One region of the Candidatus Enterococcus lemimoniae genome, then DNA from elsewhere that is predicted to be linked to it. Evidence: a T-box and tRNA genes for the amino acid it is inferred to sense, from the RefSeq annotation. Region 1 holds a T-box; the other holds one or more tRNA genes.
The links. A T-box is a leader RNA that pairs with one kind of tRNA and senses whether it is charged. The one in region 1 lies ahead of A5866_RS07685 (valine--tRNA ligase), so its partner is inferred to be a tRNA-Val.
Positions count from the first base shown of each region.

Region 2: it encodes a tRNA-Val, which carries the amino acid that the T-box ahead of A5866_RS07685 (valine--tRNA ligase) is inferred to sense. The anticodon was not compared.

Region 1 is NZ_CP147248.1:1,578,422-1,589,776, forward strand. Features, by position in the region: gene A5866_RS07650 (hypothetical protein) at 22-210, opposite strand; gene A5866_RS07655 (cold-shock protein) at 368-568, opposite strand; gene radC (RadC family protein) at 717-1,385, opposite strand; gene A5866_RS07665 (HAD family hydrolase) at 1,473-2,132, opposite strand; gene A5866_RS07670 (bifunctional folylpolyglutamate synthase/dihydrofolate synthase) at 2,635-3,954, opposite strand; gene A5866_RS07675 (YfhO family protein) at 4,340-6,907, shown strand; gene A5866_RS07680 (TVP38/TMEM64 family protein) at 6,929-7,522, shown strand; gene A5866_RS07685 (valine--tRNA ligase) at 7,617-10,262, opposite strand; T-box leader at 10,414-10,634, opposite strand; gene tpx (thiol peroxidase) at 10,679-11,170, opposite strand; gene A5866_RS07695 (redox-sensing transcriptional repressor Rex) at 11,282-11,355, opposite strand, start outside.
Region 2 is NZ_CP147248.1:2,426,397-2,437,751, forward strand. Features, by position in the region: rRNA gene A5866_RS11475 (16S ribosomal RNA) at 559-2,119, shown strand; rRNA gene A5866_RS11480 (23S ribosomal RNA) at 2,406-5,317, shown strand; rRNA gene rrf (5S ribosomal RNA) at 5,414-5,529, shown strand; tRNA gene A5866_RS11490 (tRNA-Val) at 5,544-5,616, shown strand; tRNA gene A5866_RS11495 (tRNA-Lys) at 5,623-5,695, shown strand; tRNA gene A5866_RS11500 (tRNA-Leu) at 5,708-5,789, shown strand; tRNA gene A5866_RS11505 (tRNA-Thr) at 5,821-5,893, shown strand; tRNA gene A5866_RS11510 (tRNA-Gly) at 5,902-5,973, shown strand; tRNA gene A5866_RS11515 (tRNA-Leu) at 5,984-6,069, shown strand; tRNA gene A5866_RS11520 (tRNA-Arg) at 6,100-6,173, shown strand; tRNA gene A5866_RS11525 (tRNA-Pro) at 6,258-6,331, shown strand; gene A5866_RS11530 (CtsR family transcriptional regulator) at 6,496-6,963, shown strand; gene A5866_RS11535 (ATP-dependent Clp protease ATP-binding subunit) at 6,968-9,457, shown strand; gene A5866_RS11540 (peptidase U32 family protein) at 9,831-10,751, shown strand; gene A5866_RS11545 (peptidase U32 family protein) at 10,766-11,355, shown strand, end outside.

The sequences.
Region 1 (11,355 bases):
TATCATCGTTCATGCGAAAGATTATTTTGGGTAATTGAGATAAATCATTATTAAACTAACAACGAATAACACAAAGCCAAACATAACTAGCGGGACTACCATACCATTCCAGGCTTTTTTATTGGTAAAGGCTCGCCAACGATAAAGAGCACCTGCTAATCCAAGAAACGCTAATGAGACAAAGAACACCACTAAAGAAAGATTCAACACGTTTATCACCTCTTACAAGTAGTCTACAACTTACCAACAAAAAAGATAGTAACAAAAATGTAAGGAGAAACTACTGAAAACTAAATTATTCTCACTCAACAGACTCTGCATAAAAAAAACATCTAGCAAATTTGCTAGATGTTTTGGAATGGATGAATTAGTTTTTTACAACGTTAACTGCTTGAGGTCCACGATCTGAATCTTCAACGTCGAAGCTTACTGATTGGCCTTCTTCGATTGTTTTGAATCCTTCACCTTGGATAGCTGAGAAATGTACGAATACATCGCTACCATCTTCGCGAGAGATAAATCCAAATCCTTTTTCTGCGTTAAACCATTTTACTGTTCCTTGTTCCATTCTTTTGTTCCTCCTCGTGCTTAAGCACTAAATATTGTAACATTGCCCGTGTACGATAGAGGGTTTTAAAATTAAAACTTCTATATTGTCCCAAACAAGATTACACTAATATTGTACATGCGAACCCTTATTTTTGCAAGAAATCTAGTTATTCTGCAGCAAAAAAGTTTTCTTCTCTCATACTGATGTAAACTTGTGCTCCGATGATAATATGATCTAATACTTCAATCCCCATCATTTTCCCACATTCTTGCATTCTTTGCGTGAAATGAATATCACTTTCTGATGGCGTTGGGTTACCACTTGGGTGATTATGTGCAAGAATCAAACGTGCTGCAGAATATTTTACAGCACTGCGAAAAATCTCTCTTGGGTGAGCGACAGACTGATTTAACGATCCTTTAAATACAGTCTCTTGCTTGATGACTTCATTTTTAGTATTCAAATACAAACAAACTAAATGCTCTTGCTGAAAATCTTGTAATTCATAGATCAAATTTTGCGCAATTTGATAGCTGGACGAAACCTTTCCTAATTTTAACTGAGTGCTTTGTTGGATTCGATAGCCAAATTCGATAGCTGCTCTTAACTCAATCGCTTTGATACGACCGATCCCTTTGATTTCCATCATTTCAGTCAATGTCGCATTCTTCAATTCGTATAGATGATTAAAATAATTCAAAAATTTAGATGCGACTTCCATCACATTGGTGTTCTTGGAACCTGTTCGCAATAAAATTGCCAGTAACTCTTGATTGGATAGGGCTTTTTCACCGACACCTTCCAATCGTTCTCGTGGTAAACAATCTTCTGGCATCTCTCTAATAAATAATTTTTCTTCTTTAATCAAAAAAATCACTCCTTTATACGCTTCTACTAAAAGATACGCAAAGGAGTGATGATCTTATTTTTTAAAATAATCTGGCGCTTGATTCAAGCTTTCAAAAATTTCTAGCGTTTTCCCTTTTATTTCTTCTGTCGGTGCCAATAAATCTGGGACCATGATCACAGGAATTCCTGCTGCATCTGCTGCTGTTACACCATGAAATGAATCTTCAAAAATCAACGTATTATCTGCTTTGGTACCAAGATACGCTAATGCTTTTTGGAAAATTTCTGGATCTGGTTTTGCACGGGTCACATCTTCTGCTGAAACAATTCCAGAAAAACGTTCTTTGATTCCAGCCCCATCTAATAGTAATTCGATTGCTGGACGAACATTGCTTGAAGCGACGATTCGAGGAATTTCTTGTTGGTCTAGAAAATCAAGCAACTCCAAAACTCCATCCTTCAAAGGAACAGCGCCCGATTCAAACACTTGGTAAGTATCTTCATACGACCGTTGAATAAATTCATCTACTTTGGCTTTACCGAAATTTTTATAAATTCGATGATAGTTTTCTTGAACCTCTTCATCTGACACCCCTAGAAACTCTAAATAAAGCTCTTTACTGTAAGGAAAACTCATAGCATCTGCTATTTTTTGTGTTGACTGATAATAAATCAATTCTGTATCAAATAATAAACCATCCATATCAAAAATTACGCCATCAATTGTTTTCATGATTTCCTCCTAAATTTAAAAGCGTAGCGGGCTCGTCCAGTCTCGACTGAAAAATAGGGAAAATTGACTGAGGTGCTTTTTGCCTCATTCCATTTTCATCTTTTTTACGAGAGACTAGCCCGCGTAGCTAGATAACATTAAAAGCTGAAAGAGCTCATTCAGTTTTTATCTTTTTCTTGAGACCTTCAATCCTTAGAGCTTTAGCTCTTAGGAATTGATGAGATCGAAGCAAAGCGTAGTGGCTAGCTCTTGAAGCTAAATAACATTAAAAGCGAAACAAATCGGTTAATCCTGTAGAAAATTAAGAAATTGTCAATGAGACGTTCTTTGTTTCATTGACAATTTATCTATTTTCCTAAGGATTGATTTGTGTAGCTAGATACGGTAGCAACGTTCAGCTTCGCTTCACCTTGTACCAAGTCTTTTCGTGCGACGAGTAACCGCAGGAGCATTCAACATCACTTCATTTCTTCGTTGTGTTTCTTGGCATGTTTCAAAGCAACTAATTCCCAACGTCAGAACCAATATTCATTAATAATTCCCGTACCTGAGAAACAAAATAAAGTGAACCTGTCACCAGCAGCAAGTCATCTGATGACATTTTTTCTAAAATTTCACCTAAACCGAATTGCCACAATGAAACGATTTCTGTTTTATCATTTTCATAATGTTCCATTTTAGTTAGATCGATTGCCCTAGGATAATCAAATGTCGTCAAATATAAATGAACATTTGGAACTCCTCTCAAGAGCGCAATCATCTGATCAATATTTTTTGAAGCTAGTGCTGAAAATAAAATGTGGATTTCCCGATTTGGAAATTCTTTTTTCAAATTTTCTGCTAAGCGGCGCATTGCATGATCATTATGGGCACCATCTAAAATGATCAATGGTTCATCACTGATTTTTTCCATCCGAGCAGGCCAGCGAGCTTGCGCTAATCCGTGGTACACATCTTTATCAGAAAAATTGAATTTCTGTATCTCACAATAAAGATAAAATAATTGGATCGCAACCGCTGCATTTTCAACTTGATGCCGACCTAATAAAGGCACTTTGACCTTAGGTAATTTGCCAGCTTCACTGTAAAAATTAAAAATCTCACCCCAATTTTTATCTGGGTGTAAATAGTCCGTTTTATACTCTTGATTATAGCGATACACTCTACTATGCTTCGTTTGGGCAACTTCATTGATCACTACAAAAGCTTCTTCTTCAATATTCCCAGTGACAACTGGTATCGACTCCTTAATAATCCCTGCCTTTTGGAAAGCAATTTTTTCAAGGGTGTCGCCTAAGATTTCTGTATGATCTTTTCCAATGGTTGTGATTGCCGTCAACATCGGTTTTACAACATTGGTACTATCTAATAAACCACCAAGTCCAACTTCCACAATGGTGATATCTACTTCCTCATCTAAAAAATAATCAAGAGCCATGGCCGTCAAGGTTTCAAATTCTGTGATTCCCGCACTTTCAGGCTGTTGATCCATCTCTTTGATCAACTCTTGATATTTTTCTACATACTGGATGATATGATCATCTGAAATGCCTTGTCCGTTGATGGCAATTCGTTCATTAAACTGCTCGATATACGGAGATGTAAAGGTACCGACTTTTAACCCTAACTCTTCTAGCATACACCGTAAATAAGTGACAGTAGATCCTTTTCCATTTGTACCCGCAATATGAATCGTTGGTACTTTTTCTTCAGGATTGCCGACTCTTTTCAATAATGCTTCTACTCGATCAAGACCAGGTCTAGAGCCAAATGGCAGTCTACTGTGAATCCAATCGATCGCTTCTTCTATCGTTAATGACATCTTATCAACTCCTCACTGTCCATTATATCGAAAGCGAAGATGCTTTTCACTAATTAAAGTCTAAAATCCCACAATTGTTCGATTTACAGTTAAAAAAACGGCATTTTATAAAAAAGAGTAAACAAATGACTCTATGCTTTAAAAAAAGAACAGTTGTGATAAAATAAACAAGACTATATGTAAAAAGTGAGTATTGATTTTTTTGCATCAACACCTAACCCCGTGATAGACTAGATTCTTAGAGTATCACTCAAACCAAATTCATTTTATAAATAACTCGTTAAAAAATAGTATTGTTGCAGGTAGTTCGTTTGATTTTTCAGGATTGATTGGACCTTTATCCTAAAACAGTTATAAATCATTAGAATAGAGGAGCAGTAAAAATATGTTAAAAGTTAAAAAAAATTTATTGATTAGCGGGAGCTTTCTTCTCCCCCTACTATTATTGATCATACTCTGGTCGATTTTAAGATTAGCACCTTTTGGAAATAACAATCTCTTAGTTAGTGATTTGGGCACACAATATATGCCTTTTTTAAGTTTATTTAAGCAATTTTTTCAGGGTGATACTTATTCCCTTTATTCATTTTCCGATGCACTTGGCGGAACGATTTTACCCTTAAGTGCTTATTATTTATTGAGCCCGTTCAATAGTTTAGTGCTGCTTTTTTCTTATGAACAGTTGCCGATTGCAATCCTACTGATCATTACCTTAAAAATTTCACTGATGGGCAGTTCGATGTTTTATTACCTTCACAAAACCTATAAGCAATCTACAATAGCCACATTGCTCTTTTCAACATCGTATAGTTTATGCGGTTTTGTAACGGTTTATTGTTTGAATTTTATGTGGTTGGATGCCCTTATTTTACTGCCTTTACTTATTTTAGGCATTCAGCGCTTGTGGGATCATAAAAAATATGCACTTTATTCTGGCGCTTTATTTTTGTCTATTGTGACTAATTATTATATGGGCTACATGCTTTGTCTATTCGCTGTTTGTTACAGTCTATACTGGTACTATCAAAAAAATGATGCGTCTAAAAAGAAATCGCTCTGGCAATTTATCAAGGAGGGTCGCTTGTTTTTTCTGACTTCCTTTCTTACCGGAATCAGTACCAGTTTTATTTTAATTCCAGCTATCGAAGGAATGTTAGCGACAAAGAAAACAAATTTTGACTGGCAAACCTTTTTACCTACACCTAATTTTGGGCTTAATTTTCTTTCACAATTTGGCCTTGGTAGTATTAATTTTGAATGGCGGTTAGAGCATTTACCCACGATTTTTTCTGGGGTCTTGATGGTTATGCTTTTTATCGCCTATTTCCAGCTATCTAGTATTCCTAAAAAAGCAAAATGGGGCGCCGTTTTTCTGCTTGGGTTTATTTTCTTAAGCTTCTGGTTAGAGTTAGTGAATACAGTTTGGCATATGTTCCAAAGCCCAGCAGGATTTCCGTATAGAAATACCTTTATCTTTAGTTTTTTGATCATAAAATTTGGCTATGAAGCCTTTTTGAAATTAAAAGAGGGCGCAAAATTAACGATCATGATTCCAACTATTTTCTCTGGCCTATTGCTCATTGGCTATATTGCCTTAAAATTTTCTGAAGAAAAGATTTTTCTTTTATCTGATCATTATTTTATCCTCAGTCTTATTAGTATTTGGCTGACCTTTGGTATCATCGTGTTTACTCAAAAAAACAGTGGCGCAAAAAGAGTTAGCGTCTATGCATTATTATTTTTAGTTGTTTGCTCTGAACTGGTTTTTAATTTTTGGATCAGTTTTAAAGATATTCCATTTGGTAATCAAGAAAAATTTGCGCAAACATTTCACATTCAAGATAACCTGATTTCAGATTTGCAAGATAAGCAAGCAAATTTATTCCGCATCAAACAAACCATTGATTCTGATACTGCAGGTTACAGAGAGAAAAATAATGGCTATAATAATCCAATTTTATACGGATACGCTGGCGTCTCAAGCTACACCTCTACGTTAGATGCCAAAACTCAGGATACTCTTCACGCTCTAGGCTTGTATCAAAAAAATGATCGTAGAATCGCTTACGTAGATGAATCAAAAGTAATCAATCTGCTCTTGAACGTCTCCTATCAACTAACACCTGAAGTCAAAACATATCAGGAAAATCTTTCAACGGATTCATCTACAAATGTTTATCAAAATCCTGAAGCAATCGGTATGGGCTTTTTAGTCCCTTCAGGATTTCGTTCACTAAAACTAGTGGAAAATCAGCCTTTAAAAAATCAGGAAATGATTTTGCAGCAGATCCAAGCTAACCCGCAAACTTATTTTCAGGAAACACAAAAAGTCACTTGGGAAACACAAGCTGACAATCACTACACACTTACAACCAAAACATCCGCTAACGGTGAGCTTTACCTTTATGTACCTGAAATCAATTGGAAAAAAATCACCTCATTCAAAGTAAATGGTGAAAAAATCCAACCAGCTGTTTACATCGCAACCAATCAATTGTTTAATTTGGGGTACTTTAAAAAAGATGCTGAGGTTGAATTACAACTTGAATCAGAAATAGCACTAGAAGATCAAATGATCGAATTAAAAACCCTACAACAGGATACTTTTGATTCATTTATTACCAAGCAAAAGTCCCAAGCTATTCAACTTAAGCAACAGGCTTCTGGAACATTGTCAGGCAATATAACGGTTACTGACTCAGAAAATACGCTACTCTACTTAGCTATACCTTATGACAAAAACTGGCAAATCACAGTTGATGGAAAAAAAGTCAAAGCAATGTCAGTTTTAGGCAATTTTACTGGAGTTAACTTATCTCCTGGAAAGCATCAACTCACGATGCAATATCAACAACAAAATTTCATTGTGGGCGTTATGATTAGCATTTCTATTCTTTTGGGCGTATTATTTTATCAACTATTAAAGTATTACAAGAAACGAAAAATAACGTAACAGTGAGAGGAAACTGCAGCCATGGGACGTAACATTTTGAAACGAATCATCTATGTACTACCGATTGTAGGTGTTATCATCTTTACTGGTTTGGTTATTTATGGTTATTCTAAAGGCATTTTTCATTCTGTTCAATCTCTACAGGATTTTATCAAGCAATTTGGTGAATATGCGGTATTTATTTTTATTTTTTTACAAATATTACAGGTCATCGTGCCAATCTTACCTGGTGGGATTTCTACGGTAGTCGGTATGCTGATGTTCGGTAATATTCAAGGGCTACTTTATAGTTATGTCGGTTTGATCATCGGGGAAATCATTGTTTACTGGTTAGCTCGCTATTACGGTAAGTCCTTTGCCCGATTGATTTTAACGAAGAAACGCTATTTAAAATTTGAAAAGATGCTAGATCGCCCCGAAAAAGGAATCAAGAGATTGATGATTATCACCTTGCTCGTTCCATTTGCACCAGATGATTTGGTGTGTTTGGTAGCTGGACTTACTGACCTTCCTTTTAAGGAGTATATGAAGATTTTGCTGATTTTTAAGTTTTGGTCAGTTGCCACTTATGGCTATGCGGTCTTGTTCTTGTTTAATCGGTTTTTGATTGGCTAAATACTTTATGATAGCAAGTATGTAATACGATTATCTTAAAAAAAATAGGGTAATAATCAGAAAAAGACATGATTATTACCCTATTTTTTTATTGTTAATTCACTGTACGCAGTTGTGCAATTCGTTCTTTCACAACGACTTGTTTTTCTAAATAATCTTTCTCTTTGGCCTTTTCAGCCTCCACAACTTCATTCGGCGCATTAGAAACAAATCGTTCATTTGCTAATTTACCTTGAACACGTTTGACTTCTTGTGTCCATTTGTCTAATTCTTTTTCTAATCGAGCAATTTCTTCTTCCACGTTGATCAAACCAGCTAGTGGTAAATAGAGTTCAGCTCCTGTTAAAACAGCTGACATCGCCAATTCTGGAGCTATAATGTCACTTGCAATCTTTAACTCATCTGGATTACAGAAACGCTCAATATAATTGGTATTTTCAATCAAGAATTTATCTACCGCTTCATCACTTGTTTTGATCAATAAAGTGATTGGTTTAGACAATGGTGTATTCACTTCAGCACGAATATTACGTACTGCGCGAATTACTTCTTTTAAGACTTCCATACCACGAGCGGCTGTTTCGTCTGAAAATTCTTCCTGAACAACTGGATAATCAGCAATCACAAGAGATTCACCTTTATGCGGGATATTGTCCCAGATTTCTTCTGTCACAAATGGCATGATTGGGTGCAATAGTCGTAAAATTTGGTCTAGCGTATACACCAAAATACTACGTGTTGTTTGTTTTGCAACTTCGTTTTCACCGTAAAGAATTTCTTTACTCATTTCAATGTACCAGTCACAGAAATCATCCCAGATAAAGTTATATAACTGGCGACCCGCTTCACCAAATTCGAAGCGATCGAATAAGTCAGTAACACGAGCGACTGTTTCATTTAGACGGGTTAAAATCCAACGATCTGCGACAGTTTTCTCACCGCTAAAATCGATATCTTCGTAAGTCATGCCTTCAACATTCATGATCACAAAACGGCTGGCATTCCAGATTTTATTGATAAAGTTCCAAGAAGCATCCATTTTTTCGTAACTGAATCGCATATCTTGACCAGGTGTTGAACCATTCGACATAAACCAACGCAATGCATCGGCTCCGTATTTATCGATCACTTCCATCGGATCGATCCCGTTCCCTAGAGATTTACTCATTTTACGTCCATCTTCTGCTCTGATCAGACCATGCATCAAGACATTTTTAAATGGCGCTTGTCCTGTAAATTCTAAGCTTTGGAACATCATTCGACTAACCCAGAAGAAAATAATATCGTAGCCTGTCACCAGAGTGCTTGTTGGGAAATAACGCTGATAGTCAGCTGCTTCTTCATCCGGCCAGCCCATTGTTGAAAACGGCCATAAGGCTGAACTGAACCAAGTATCTAATACGTCTGAATCTTGAGTCCAATTTTCAGGATCTGCTGGAGCTTCCATGCCGACATACATTTCGCCTGTTTCTTTATGGTACCAAGCAGGGATTTGATGTCCCCACCATAGTTGGCGTGAGATCACCCAATCATGTACGTTTTCCATCCAACGTAAGAATGTTTGATTAAAACGTGGTGGATAAAATTCTACTGCGTCATCTGTATCTTGATTTTCGATGGCTTTTTCAGCAAGTGGCGCCATTTTAACGAACCATTGTGTAGATAAGCGCGGTTCAACGACAACGCCAGTACGTTCTGAATGACCAACACTGTGATTCATGGTTTCAATTTTAATTAAACGACCCATTTCTTTTAAATCAGAAACAATCATTTTACGTGCTGCAAAACGATCCATCCCTGCGTATTTTCCTGCTAAATCGTTCATAGAACCATCTTCATTCATTACATTTACACGTGGTAAATCGTGACGGTTACCTACTTCAAAATCATTTGGATCATGAGCTGGTGTGATTTTCACTACCCCTGTTCCAAATTCCATGTCTACATACTCATCAGCAATGATCGGAATTTCTTTATCTACTAAAGGTAATGTAACAGTTTTACCGATCAAGGCTTGGTAGCGCTCATCTTCAGGATGAACTGCAATCGCAGTATCACCTAACATGGTTTCGGGACGAGTTGTTGCAATTTCCACAACACCTGTTCCGTCAGTCAGTGGATAGCTCATATGATAAAAGGCACCTTCAATATCTTTGTGGATAACCTCGATATCAGATAAGGCCGTTTTCGCTTTTGGATCCCAGTTGATGATGTATTCACCACGATAGATCAAGTCTTTTTCATATAAAGAAACGAACACTTTGCGGACCGCTTGAGATAAGCCATCATCTAAAGTAAAACGTTCACGGCTATAGTCTAAAGATAAGCCCATTTTTGCCCATTGTTCACGAATATGAGAAGCGTATTCTTCTTTCCAATCCCACACTTGTTCTACAAATTTTTCGCGACCTAAATCATAACGAGAGATGTCTTGTTCTGCTAATTTTTCTTCAACTTTGGCTTGCGTTGCGATACCAGCGTGATCCATTCCAGGTAACCATAATGTGTCAAAGCCTTGCATTCTTTTTTGACGAATAATCATATCTTGTAACGTGGTATCCCACGCATGTCCCAAATGTAGCTTACCTGTAACATTAGGCGGTGGAATCACAATTGAATAAGGTTTCGCTTCTTTATTTCCGTTTGGTTTGAATAAATCTTGGTCTAGCCATTTTTGGTAGCGACCTTGTTCTACTTCTGTTGGTTGGTATTTTGTTGGCAGATTTTTTTCTTCTGTCATGTAGATTCCTTCTTTCTGATTTTAATCTAAACGAATGGTAAAGCAGCACACTAAGGTAACAACACTTCTTATCAGTCGCCTTGTACTGTTCAATCTCAGATTGCTTCAAAATATGTGATGAACATATAAAAAGCCCTAAAATACTTTCGTATTTTAGGGCGTAAACTCTGTTACGCGGTACCACCTAAATTGTGCTTGATCATCCCAAACACCGCTTCATTCGTGAGGTAACGATCACTACTCGAATCATTCTACTTCATTCAAATCATTGACTCCCAAGCTACCTTCTTACTGGTTATGTGAAAATCTTCCACCAAGTGATTTTCTCTCTATAACGATGCCAGTAGTACTCCTCTTGATCATGGTCTTTGGTTTATTTTACCATTGAAGTTGAATAGAAGTCAATTTGAAAAAGTTTAACGCACAGATTTTACTTTATCCAATGCAGCTGCATAATCCGGCTCTTCCGCAATCTCAGTCGAAATTGCTTCATAAACCAGCTTACCATCTTTATCAATCACAAAAATTCCACGTGCTAAACGTCCCATTGCAGGGATGAATAAACCATACGCTTCACCAAAGGTTCCTTCTGTATCGTGTAAAAGTTCCATGTCCACACCTTCAGCTGCACACCAATTCTCTTGTTCTTCTTTTGTATTGTTTGATATCGTGATAAATTTAACACCAGCAACATTCGCTGCCTCTTGATTGAAACGCTTTGTTTGTAATGAACAAATTCTAGTATCGATATCCGGTACTACACTGATCAAAACAGGTGTACCTGCAAAATCTGACAGATTGACTACCTCATCTTTCAAATTTTTTAATGAGAAATCTGGTGCTTTACTACCTACCTCAGGTTGTACACCGCTGATTTCTACTACTTCACCTTTTTTTGTTACTTTCATTCTGTTATTCCTCCCCTAAAACAAATAAAGCTTCTATAGCTCAATTAGTTAAATCTTTCTATCTCCATCAAGTATAGATGAAGAAAACACAGATGACAAAGTTCTTGCTTTCTAGCTCTTATTTTTTGAAAAAGTTTCATCGAAATAAATCAACGTCTGTAATTCCGTTGTTAAATCAATATATT
Region 2 (11,355 bases), 850 kb from region 1:
AGTGCAAGTTTTAGTTGACCTACGCCTAGAATCTTGGTATATTATATCTTGTCGCAAGGCACCGAGGAAACATGTCAAACGATGAAGATAATATAACAGCTTAAGTTGGGAAAAAACTTTTGCAATCAGTAAAATAGTTGTTGACAAGCAGCTGTGGACCTGATAAAATAGTGAAGTTGTCGCAAGAAACAAAGATGGCTGAACGAAAATAGAATAACAATTCGAGTTTGAAAAAACTTGAAAAATCAGCGAGAAAGTTGTTGACAAATAACAAGTAACCTGATAAACTAATGAAGTTGTCACGAAACAATTGATGACATCGAGCAGAAAAAAACTTTGAAACTTTTTTAAAAAAGTGTTGACATCAAATCAAAGATTTGATATGATATAAAAGTTGCTGCGAGGTAACACAGTAGACCTTTGAAAACTGAACAAAGTAAGACGAACCAAATGTGTAGGTTGTTTTTACAACGGTAAAAACAAACAACAATTTTTAACAAGCAAGCAATATGCTAGCAACCAAATGAGCTTATCGATCGCAAGATCGTGTTCAACTTTTATTATGAGAGTTTGATCCTGGCTCAGGACGAACGCTGGCGGCGTGCCTAATACATGCAAGTCGAACGCTTCTTTTCTACCGAGTGCTTGCACTCATTTGAAAAGAGGAGTGGCGGACGGGTGAGTAACACGTGGGTAACCTACCCATCAGAGGGGGATAACACTTGGAAACAGGTGCTAATACCGCATAACAGTCGACACCGCATGGTGTTGATTTGAAAGGCGCTTTCGGGTGTCACTGATGGATGGACCCGCGGTGCATTAGCTAGTTGGTGAGGTAACGGCTCACCAAGGCCATGATGCATAGCCGACCTGAGAGGGTGATCGGCCACACTGGGACTGAGACACGGCCCAGACTCCTACGGGAGGCAGCAGTAGGGAATCTTCGGCAATGGACGAAAGTCTGACCGAGCAACGCCGCGTGAGTGAAGAAGGTTTTCGGATCGTAAAACTCTGTTGTTAGAGAAGAACAAGTAGGAGAGTAACTGCTCTTACCTTGACGGTATCTAACCAGAAAGCCACGGCTAACTACGTGCCAGCAGCCGCGGTAATACGTAGGTGGCAAGCGTTGTCCGGATTTATTGGGCGTAAAGCGAGCGCAGGCGGTTTCTTAAGTCTGATGTGAAAGCCCCCGGCTCAACCGGGGAGGGTCATTGGAAACTGGGAGACTTGAGTGCAGAAGAGGAGAGTGGAATTCCATGTGTAGCGGTGAAATGCGTAGATATATGGAGGAACACCAGTGGCGAAGGCGACTCTCTGGTCTGTAACTGACGCTGAGGCTCGAAAGCGTGGGGAGCAAACAGGATTAGATACCCTGGTAGTCCACGCCGTAAACGATGAGTGCTAAGTGTTGGAGGGTTTCCGCCCTTCAGTGCTGCAGCTAACGCATTAAGCACTCCGCCTGGGGAGTACGACCGCAAGGTTGAAACTCAAAGGAATTGACGGGGGCCCGCACAAGCGGTGGAGCATGTGGTTTAATTCGAAGCAACGCGAAGAACCTTACCAGGTCTTGACATCCTTTGACCGCTTGAGAGATCAAGTCTTCCCTTCGGGGACAAAGTGACAGGTGGTGCATGGTTGTCGTCAGCTCGTGTCGTGAGATGTTGGGTTAAGTCCCGCAACGAGCGCAACCCTTATTGTTAGTTGCCATCATTCAGTTGGGCACTCTAGCGAGACTGCCGGTGACAAACCGGAGGAAGGTGGGGATGACGTCAAATCATCATGCCCCTTATGACCTGGGCTACACACGTGCTACAATGGGAAGTACAACGAGTCGCTAGGCCGCGAGGTCATGCAAATCTCTTAAAGCTTCTCTCAGTTCGGATTGTAGGCTGCAACTCGCCTACATGAAGCCGGAATCGCTAGTAATCGCGGATCAGCACGCCGCGGTGAATACGTTCCCGGGCCTTGTACACACCGCCCGTCACACCACGAAAGTTTGTAACACCCGAAGTCGGTGAGGTAACCCTTGTGGAGCCAGCCGCCTAAGGTGGGATAGATGATTGGGGTGAAGTCGTAACAAGGTAGCCGTATCGGAAGGTGCGGCTGGATCACCTCCTTTCTAAGGAATATTACGGAAACTTACACATTCGTCGCTACTTTGTTCAGTTTTGAGAGGTTTACTCTTATAGAAGAAGTTAATCATTGGATTTTCTTTCTTATTATATGATTCTCTCAAACGAATTGTTCATTGAAAACTGGATATTGAAGTAAAAAAGTAATCAAAACAAACCGAGAACACCGCGTTGAATGAGTTTTTTAAGTAAAATAGTTCGAATGCTTATTTTATTGGTCACGCCTCTATCGCTAGAGAAACGAACCAAACAAAACCGATCGTAAGATCGTAAGGTTAAGTGAATAAGGGCGCACGGTGGATGCCTTGGCATTAGGAGCCGATGAAGGACGGGACTAACACCGATATGCTTTGGGGAGCTGTAAGTGAGCTATGATCCAGAGATTTCCGAATGGGGAAACCCAGCATCTTTTATAGGATGTTACTATTCAGTGAATACATAGCTGGATAGAGGTAGACGCAGAGAACTGAAACATCTAAGTACCTGCAGGAAGAGAAAGAAAATTCGATTCCCTGAGTAGCGGCGAGCGAAACGGGAAGAGCCCAAACCAACAAGCTTGCTTGTTGGGGTTGTAGGACTCCGTTATGGTAGTCTGTCAAGATAGTCGAAGAACCTGGAAAGGTTCGCCAAAGTGGGTAATAGCCCCGTAGACGAAATGTTGGCAACACCTAGGAGGATCCTGAGTACGGCGGAACACGAGAAATTCCGTCGGAATCCGCGGGGACCATCCCGCAAGGCTAAATACTCCCTAATGACCGATAGTGAACCAGTACCGTGAGGGAAAGGTGAAAAGCACCCCGGAAGGGGAGTGAAATAGATCCTGAAACCGTGTGCCTACAACAAGTCAAAGCCCGTTAATGGGTGATGGCGTGCCTTTTGTAGAATGAACCGGCGAGTTACGATTGCATGCGAGGTTAAGGTGAAGAGCCGGAGCCGCAGCGAAAGCGAGTCTGAATAGGGCGAATGAGTATGTAGTCGTAGACCCGAAACCATGTGATCTACCCATGGCCAGGTTGAAGGTGTGGTAAAACGCACTGGAGGACCGAACCCACGTACGTTGAAAAGTGCGGGGATGAGCTGTGGGTAGCGGAGAAATTCCAAACGAACTTGGAGATAGCTGGTTCTCTCCGAAATAGCTTTAGGGCTAGCCTCGGAATTAAGAATGATGGAGGTAGAGCACTGTTTGGACTAGGGGCCCATCTCGGGTTACCGAATTCAGATAAACTCCGAATGCCATTCATTTATATCCGGGAGTCAGACTGCGAGTGATAAGATCCGTAGTCGAAAGGGAAACAGCCCAGACCACCAGCTAAGGTCCCAAAATAACTATTAAGTGGAAAAGGATGTGGGGTTGCACAGACAACTAGGATGTTGGCTCAGAAGCAGCCACCATTTAAAGAGTGCGTAATAGCTCACTAGTCGAGTGACCCTGCGCCGAAAATGTACCGGGGCTAAATAGTTTACCGAAGCTGTGGATTACACCTCTGGTGTAATGGTAGGAGAGCGTTCTAAGGGCGTTGAAGGTCGATCGTGAGGACGGCTGGAGCGCTTAGAAGTGAGAATGCCGGTATGAGTAGCGAAAGACGGGTGAGAATCCCGTCCACCGTATGACTAAGGTTTCCTGGGGAAGGCTCGTCCGCCCAGGGTTAGTCGGGACCTAAGCCGAGGCCGATAGGCGTAGGCGATGGACAACAGGTTGATATTCCTGTACCAGTTGTTTTTGTTTGAGCAATGGAGGGACGCAGGAGGCTAAGGAATGCATGCGACTGGAAGTGCATGTCCAAGCAGTAAGTCTTGAGTAGAGTCAAATGCTTTACTCTTTACGGACAAGCTGTGATGGGGAGGGAAATAATAGTACCGAAGTTCCTGATGTCACACTGTCAAGAAAAGCTTCTAGTGAGAAAACAACTGCCCGTACCGTAAACCGACACAGGTAGTCGAGGAGAGTATCCTAAGGTGAGCGAGCGAACTCTCGTTAAGGAACTCGGCAAAATGACCCCGTAACTTCGGGAGAAGGGGTGCTGACTTCGGTCAGCCGCAGTGAATAGGCCCAAGCGACTGTTTATCAAAAACACAGGTCTCTGCAAAATCGAAAGATGAAGTATAGGGGCTGACGCCTGCCCGGTGCTGGAAGGTTAAGAGGATGGGTTAGCTTCGGCGAAGCTCAGAATTGAAGCCCCAGTAAACGGCGGCCGTAACTATAACGGTCCTAAGGTAGCGAAATTCCTTGTCGGGTAAGTTCCGACCCGCACGAAAGGCGTAACGATTTGGGCACTGTCTCAACGAGAGACTCGGTGAAATTTTAGTACCTGTGAAGATGCAGGTTACCCGCGACAGGACGGAAAGACCCCATGGAGCTTTACTGTAGCTTGATATTGAGTGTTTGTACCACATGTACAGGATAGGTAGGAGCCGATGAATCCGGAACGCTAGTTTCGGAGGAGGCGCTGGTGGGATACTACCCTTGTGTTATGAACCCTCTAACCCGCACCACTTATCGTGGTGGGAGACAGTGTCAGGTGGGCAGTTTGACTGGGGCGGTCGCCTCCTAAAAGGTAACGGAGGCGCCCAAAGGTTCCCTCAGAATGGTTGGAAATCATTCGCAGAGTGTAAAGGCAGAAGGGAGCTTGACTGCGAGACTTACAAGTCGAGCAGGGACGAAAGTCGGGCTTAGTGATCCGGTGGTTCCGCATGGAAGGGCCATCGCTCAACGGATAAAAGCTACCCTGGGGATAACAGGCTTATCTCCCCCAAGAGTCCACATCGACGGGGAGGTTTGGCACCTCGATGTCGGCTCGTCGCATCCTGGGGCTGTAGTCGGTCCCAAGGGTTGGGCTGTTCGCCCATTAAAGCGGCACGCGAGCTGGGTTCAGAACGTCGTGAGACAGTTCGGTCCCTATCCGTCGCGGGCGTTGGAAATTTGAGAGGAGCTGTCCTTAGTACGAGAGGACCGGGATGGACTTACCGCTGGTGTACCAGTTGTTCTGCCAAGGGCATTGCTGGGTAGCTATGTAGGGAAGGGATAAACGCTGAAAGCATCTAAGTGTGAAGCCCACCTCAAGATGAGATTTCCCATTTCTTTAAGAAAGTAAGACCCCTGAGAGATGATCAGGTAGATAGGTTGGAAGTGGAAGTGCAGTGATGTACGGAGCGGACCAATACTAATCGGTCGAGGACTTAACCAAAGAAACGAAATAAAAAAGTATTTTCGGAATGTTTGATTACTACTTCAATCCAGTTTTGAGTGAATAATCACTCAACTTAATAGTAACAACACCCAGTGTGGTGGCGATAGCGAGAAGGATACACCTGTTCCCATGCCGAACACAGAAGTTAAGCTTCTTAGCGCCGATTGTAGTGAAGGGTTTCCCTTTGTGAGAGTAGGACGTCGCCACGCTAAAGTGTTGTCTTGGAGGTTTAGCTCAGCTGGGAGAGCACCTGCCTTACAAGCAGGGGGTCGGCGGTTCGATCCCGTCAACCTCCATTTTTTGAGCCGTTAGCTCAGTTGGTAGAGCATCTGACTTTTAATCAGAGGGTCGCAGGTTCGAGCCCTGCACGGCTCATAGGAATATTTTGCGGGTGTGGCGGAATTGGCAGACGCACTAGATTTAGGATCTAGCGCCTTACGGCGTGGGGGTTCAAGTCCCTTCACCCGCATTTTTAGTCTCGTTTAATACTTGGCGAATACGCCGGCTTAGCTCAGTTGGTAGAGCATCTGATTTGTAATCAGAGGGTCGAGGGTTCAAATCCTTTAGCCGGCATCCAAATTGCGGAAATAGCTCAGTGGTAGAGCACCACCTTGCCAAGGTGGGGGTCGCGGGTTCGAACCCCGTTTTCCGCTTAGCTTGTTCGCCGGGGTGGCGGAACTGGCAGACGCACAGGACTTAAAATCCTGCGGTGAGTGATCACCGTACCGGTTCGATTCCGGTCCTCGGCATTGCAGTGACATACAGATGTATGACATGTAGCACCCATAGCTCAACTGGATAGAGTGCTTGACTACGAATCAAGAGGTTAGGGGTTCGACTCCCTTTGGGTGCATAGTTGATAGGTTTGACTGCGGATTAGAAGGTAATGTGTATTCGTTCCTTTTAAGCGTTTAGTCTTTTTTTATTATTATAGCTACGGGAAGTAGCTCAGCTTGGTAGAGCACTTGGTTTGGGACCAAGGGGTCGCAGGTTCGAATCCTGTCTTCCCGATTGAAAGAACAGAGTAATTGCTCTGTTCTTTTTTGTTCTAATGAAATACCCAATGCGTTATCTATATTTACTTTTTCTTATCAAATTAGGCATTCTCCTTTATTAAACAGTTGAAGTTATGTATAATTAAGGTCAGTATTAGTCAAGGGAAAAGGATGAGTGTGATGAGTAATCAAAATACTTCGGATTTAATAGAAGCATATCTAAAGAAGATTCTTGAAGAGAGCAGTAAAATTGAGATTCGCAGAGCCGAAATGGCTCATTTATTCAATTGTGTTCCATCCCAGATTAATTATGTTATCAATACACGCTTTACAATTCAACGCGGCTATTCTGTTGAAAGTAAACGTGGTGGCGGTGGTTACATTCGAATCGCCAAGGTTCAAATTTCTGATAGTGATCAATTGTTAAAACAGATTGCTCAGTTTACAGGCAATGAACTTTCAGAAAAAGATGCACTGATTTTTATACAAAAGTTGTACGAAGAAGAAGTGATCACCAAAAGAGAAGGAAACCTGATGTTGTCAGTTCTTGGAAAACAAGTTCTAGGCAAAGCAGGATCAAATGAAGATTATTTACGTGCTCAATTGATGCATTCATTTTTAGAACGTTTGAGTTACGAGGAGGAATGATAATATGGATGAATTATTTACAGAAAGTGCCAAGGCAGTCTTAGCCATTGCACAAGAAGAAGCAAAATATTTTAGGCATCAATCTGTTGGATCAGAGCATTTGCTATTGGCATTAGTTTTGGAGCCAAATGGAATTGCTGGGAAATCATTGCGCCAGTTGAATGCTGATAAAAACGATATTCGTGAAGAAATCGAACACTTGACGGGTTATGGTACTGTAAAAGCCTATCCTAAAGGTTCATACTTGCCTTATTCTCCTCGTGCAAAGCAAATTTTTGCATATGCTGGTGATGAAGCCAAGCGTTTAGGTGCACCAAATATTGGTACAGAACATATTTTATTAGGGTTATTAAGAGATGAAGATATACTAGCATCACGTATTTTATTGAATCTGGGCTTAAGTTTATCCAAAATGCGCCAGCTTTTAATGAAAAAAATTGGTATAACAGATCCACAAATGAGTGGTAATGTAGGACGTCGAAGAAATAATCAAGCTCAAAAAGCAGCACCAAAAGGAACGCCAACATTAGATTCTTTAGCACGTGATTTAACAAAATTAGCTCGTGAAAAAAATCTTGATCCAGTAGTTGGACGTTCACAAGAAGTTAGACGTTTGATTCAAATTTTAAGCCGTCGTACAAAAAATAACCCTGTTTTAGTTGGAGAACCTGGCGTTGGTAAAACAGCGATTGCTGAAGGGTTAGCTCAAAAAATCGTCAATGGTGAAGTGCCAGAAGATATGCAAGAAAAACGCTTGATGATGTTAGATATGGGCGCTTTAGTAGCTGGTACTAAGTATCGTGGAGAGTTTGAAGATCGGCTCAAAAAGGTGATCGATGAGATTTATCAAGATGGCGAAGTCATTTTATTTATTGATGAATTGCACACTTTGATTGGTGCAGGTGGTGCTGAAGGCGCAATCGATGCATCAAATATATTAAAACCAGCACTTGCAAGAGGTGAATTGCAAACAATCGGTGCAACAACATTAGATGAATATCAAAAGTATATCGAAAAAGATTCTGCTTTAGAACGACGTTTTGCCCGTGTGCAAGTTGATGAACCAACACCAGAGGAAGCAGAAGAGATTCTAAAAGGTTTACGTTCTCGTTATGAAGAACATCATGGTGTGGAGATTACAGATGATGCGCTACATGCAGCGGTTCAATTATCTGTACGCTATATCAATTCTCGTCAGTTACCAGACAAAGCAATTGATTTGATGGATGAGTCTTCAGCAAAAGTTCGTTTGGATTTAGCCGACGAACCTTCTGAAATCAATAATTTGCGCTTGGAAATTGCTCGTTTAGTTGAAGAAAAAGAAGCAGCAATTCAAGCTCAGTCATTTGAAAGTGCTGCTAGGTTACGTCAAAAAGAGAAAAAATTGGCACGTAAATTAGAGAATATTTTATTATTAGAACAAAAAGAAGCGTCTGGTTATGCTAATCGGGTAACAGAAGAAGATGTTGCTAATGTGGTATCACAATGGACAGGCGTGCCTTTACAGCAATTAGAGAAAAAGGAAAGTGAACGACTGCTTGAATTGGAAAGTATTTTACATCATCGAGTAGTTGGTCAGGACGAAGCAGTTCAAGCTGTGTCGCGTGCGATTCGTAGAGCTCGTAGTGGTTTGAAAGATCCAAACCGACCAATTGGTTCGTTTATGTTTTTAGGCCCAACAGGTGTAGGGAAAACGGAATTAGCAAAAGCTTTAGCTGAAACAATGTTTGGTAGCGAAGATGCCCTTGTTCGGGTAGATATGTCTGAGTTTATGGAAAAATATAGCACCAGTCGTTTGATTGGTTCTCCTCCAGGTTATGTGGGATATGAAGAAGGCGGCCAATTAACTGAAAAAATTCGCCAAAAACCGTATTCTGTTATTTTACTGGATGAGGTAGAAAAAGCGCATCCTGATGTCTTCAATATCTTGTTACAAGTGTTAGACGATGGTCACTTAACAGATTCTAAAGGACGAAAAGTAGACTTTAGAAATACAATTTTGATTATGACATCAAACATTGGCGCAACGGCGATTCGTGATGAAAAAAATGTTGGTTTCAATGTTCAGGATCTAACGAAAGATTACGGTGCAATGCAAAAACGGATCATGGAAGAACTGAAAAAAGCATTCCGTCCAGAATTTTTGAATCGTGTAGATGAAACAGTTGTCTTCCGTTCATTAGATCAGGAAGAAATTCACGAAATCGTGAAAATCATGAGTAAATCAATTGTTCAACGCTTACGGGAACAAGATGTTAATGTGAAAATCACAGCAGCTGCGATTGAAGTGATTGGAAAAGTTGGCTTCGACCCGGAATACGGCGCACGCCCAATTCGTAGAGCTTTGCAAAAAGAAGTAGAAGACCGTTTAAGCGAAGCATTACTTTCAGGTCAAATCCATCTTGGGGATAAAGTGACGATTGGAGCAAGTAAAGGAAAAATAACATTAAACGTTAAATCGCCTAAACTTGAACAGATGTTACAAACAATTTAAATTTAAAATCAATAATTCGCTGTGCAAAACGAATCTGTTTTGTACAGCTTTTTTTCTTAAATAGACATAAATAATACTCTTTATTTTGTGAAAAATGATCGTTAAAATAAAGAGAGCCTATTGGAAAGTTTGTGAACCTGTGCTACTATAAAACAGTTGTAAGAAGACTGTGTAAAAAGATAAAAGTATTGTTGTTAGATGAATTTGTAAAGGATTGGATGAGTCTGTTCAGCTTTTAAGATATTTAGCTTCATGGGCTAGCTCTTCAGAAAAAAGATAAATATGAATGGTGGCAAAAAACACAACCTTCCCTATTTCCTATTTTTCAGTCAGAGCTAAACGAGCCCATTTAGCTTTTAAAGGAGGATACAAAATGATAGAACTTATTGCGACTGCTGAATCTGTTGAACAAGCGGAGGCGTTATTAGCAGTAGGGGTAGATACTTTATACATTGGAGAAGAGATGTTCGGGTTGCGCTTGCCAACGTCATTTTCTCGTGAAGAACAGCGTATTATTACAGAAAAGGCCCATCATGCTGGGAAAAAAGTGACTGTTGCGTTAAACGGGATCATGCATCCAGAAAAAATGAAGCAGGTCCCGGAGTATTTGACTTTTTTGCAAGAAATCAACGTAGATCAAATAACTGTTGGAGATCCAGGGGTAGTATTTGTTTTACAACGTGACGGGATTGACATTCCATATATTTATGATGGAGAAACCTTAGTAACTAGCTCTCGTCAAATTAATTTCTGGGCAAAACGTGGATCGATCGGTGCAGTTTTGGCTCGTGAAGTTCCTTTTGAAGAAATGAAAGCAATGAAGGATAATTTGATGGTTCCAGCTGAAGTCCTTGTATATGGCGCTACATGTATTCATCAATCAAAACGTCCATTGTTGCAAAATTACTATAATTTTACTAAAAATGATGAATCCGCTAGTAAAGAGCGTGGGCTATTTATATCCGAGCCTAAAAAGGAAGAAACACACTATTCCATTTATGAAGACAGTCATGGTACTCATATTTTTGCAGATAATGATGTCAATTTAATTGGTGAGCTAGACAAACTTCATGAACATAATTACACAAAGTGGAAGCTTGATGGTATTTATGCGCCTGGAGAAAATTTCGTAAAAGTAGCGGAACTATTTGCAGATGCTAAGGAAAAAATAGAAGCCGAACTTTGGTCGAGTGAGCAAGCACAAGTGGCAATTGAACAAATAGAAGCTCTTCACCCAGAAAATCGTGGTTTAGATATCGGGTTCTTTGATTTAGATCCAGACGAGATAAAGTAAGGAGAAAAAAACATATGACAAACGAACGAACACTGAAGCGTCCTGAGGTCTTAGCACCCGCAGGGACGCTAGAAAAACTAAAAACAGCTATTCACTACGGTGCAGATGCAGTCTACATTGGTGGTAATGCTTATGGATTACGTAGCCGTGCCGGGAATTTTACAAAAGAAGACATGATCGAAGGTGTAGCGTTTGCCAACGAACATGGGGCAAAAGTTTATGTGGCAGCAAATATGGTTACACATGAAGGAAATCAAGAAGGAGCAGGAGACTTTTTCAGAGAAATTCGTGATGTTGGGATTTCAGCAGTCATTGTTTCTGATCCAGCTTTGATTGAAATTTGTGCAGCGGAAGCGCCAGGCTTGCCGATCCATTTATCTACACAAGCATCAGCTACCAACTATGAAACATTAGAGTTTTGGAAAAACGAAGGATTAGAACGTGTGGTTTTAGCGCGTGAAGTATCTATGGACGAAGTCGCAGAAATCCGCAAAAATACAGATGTGGAAATTGAAGCGTTTATTCATGGGGCAATGTGTATTTCTTATTCTGGTAGATGTACGTTGTCTAATCATATGTCGATGCGGGATGCGAATCGTGGTGG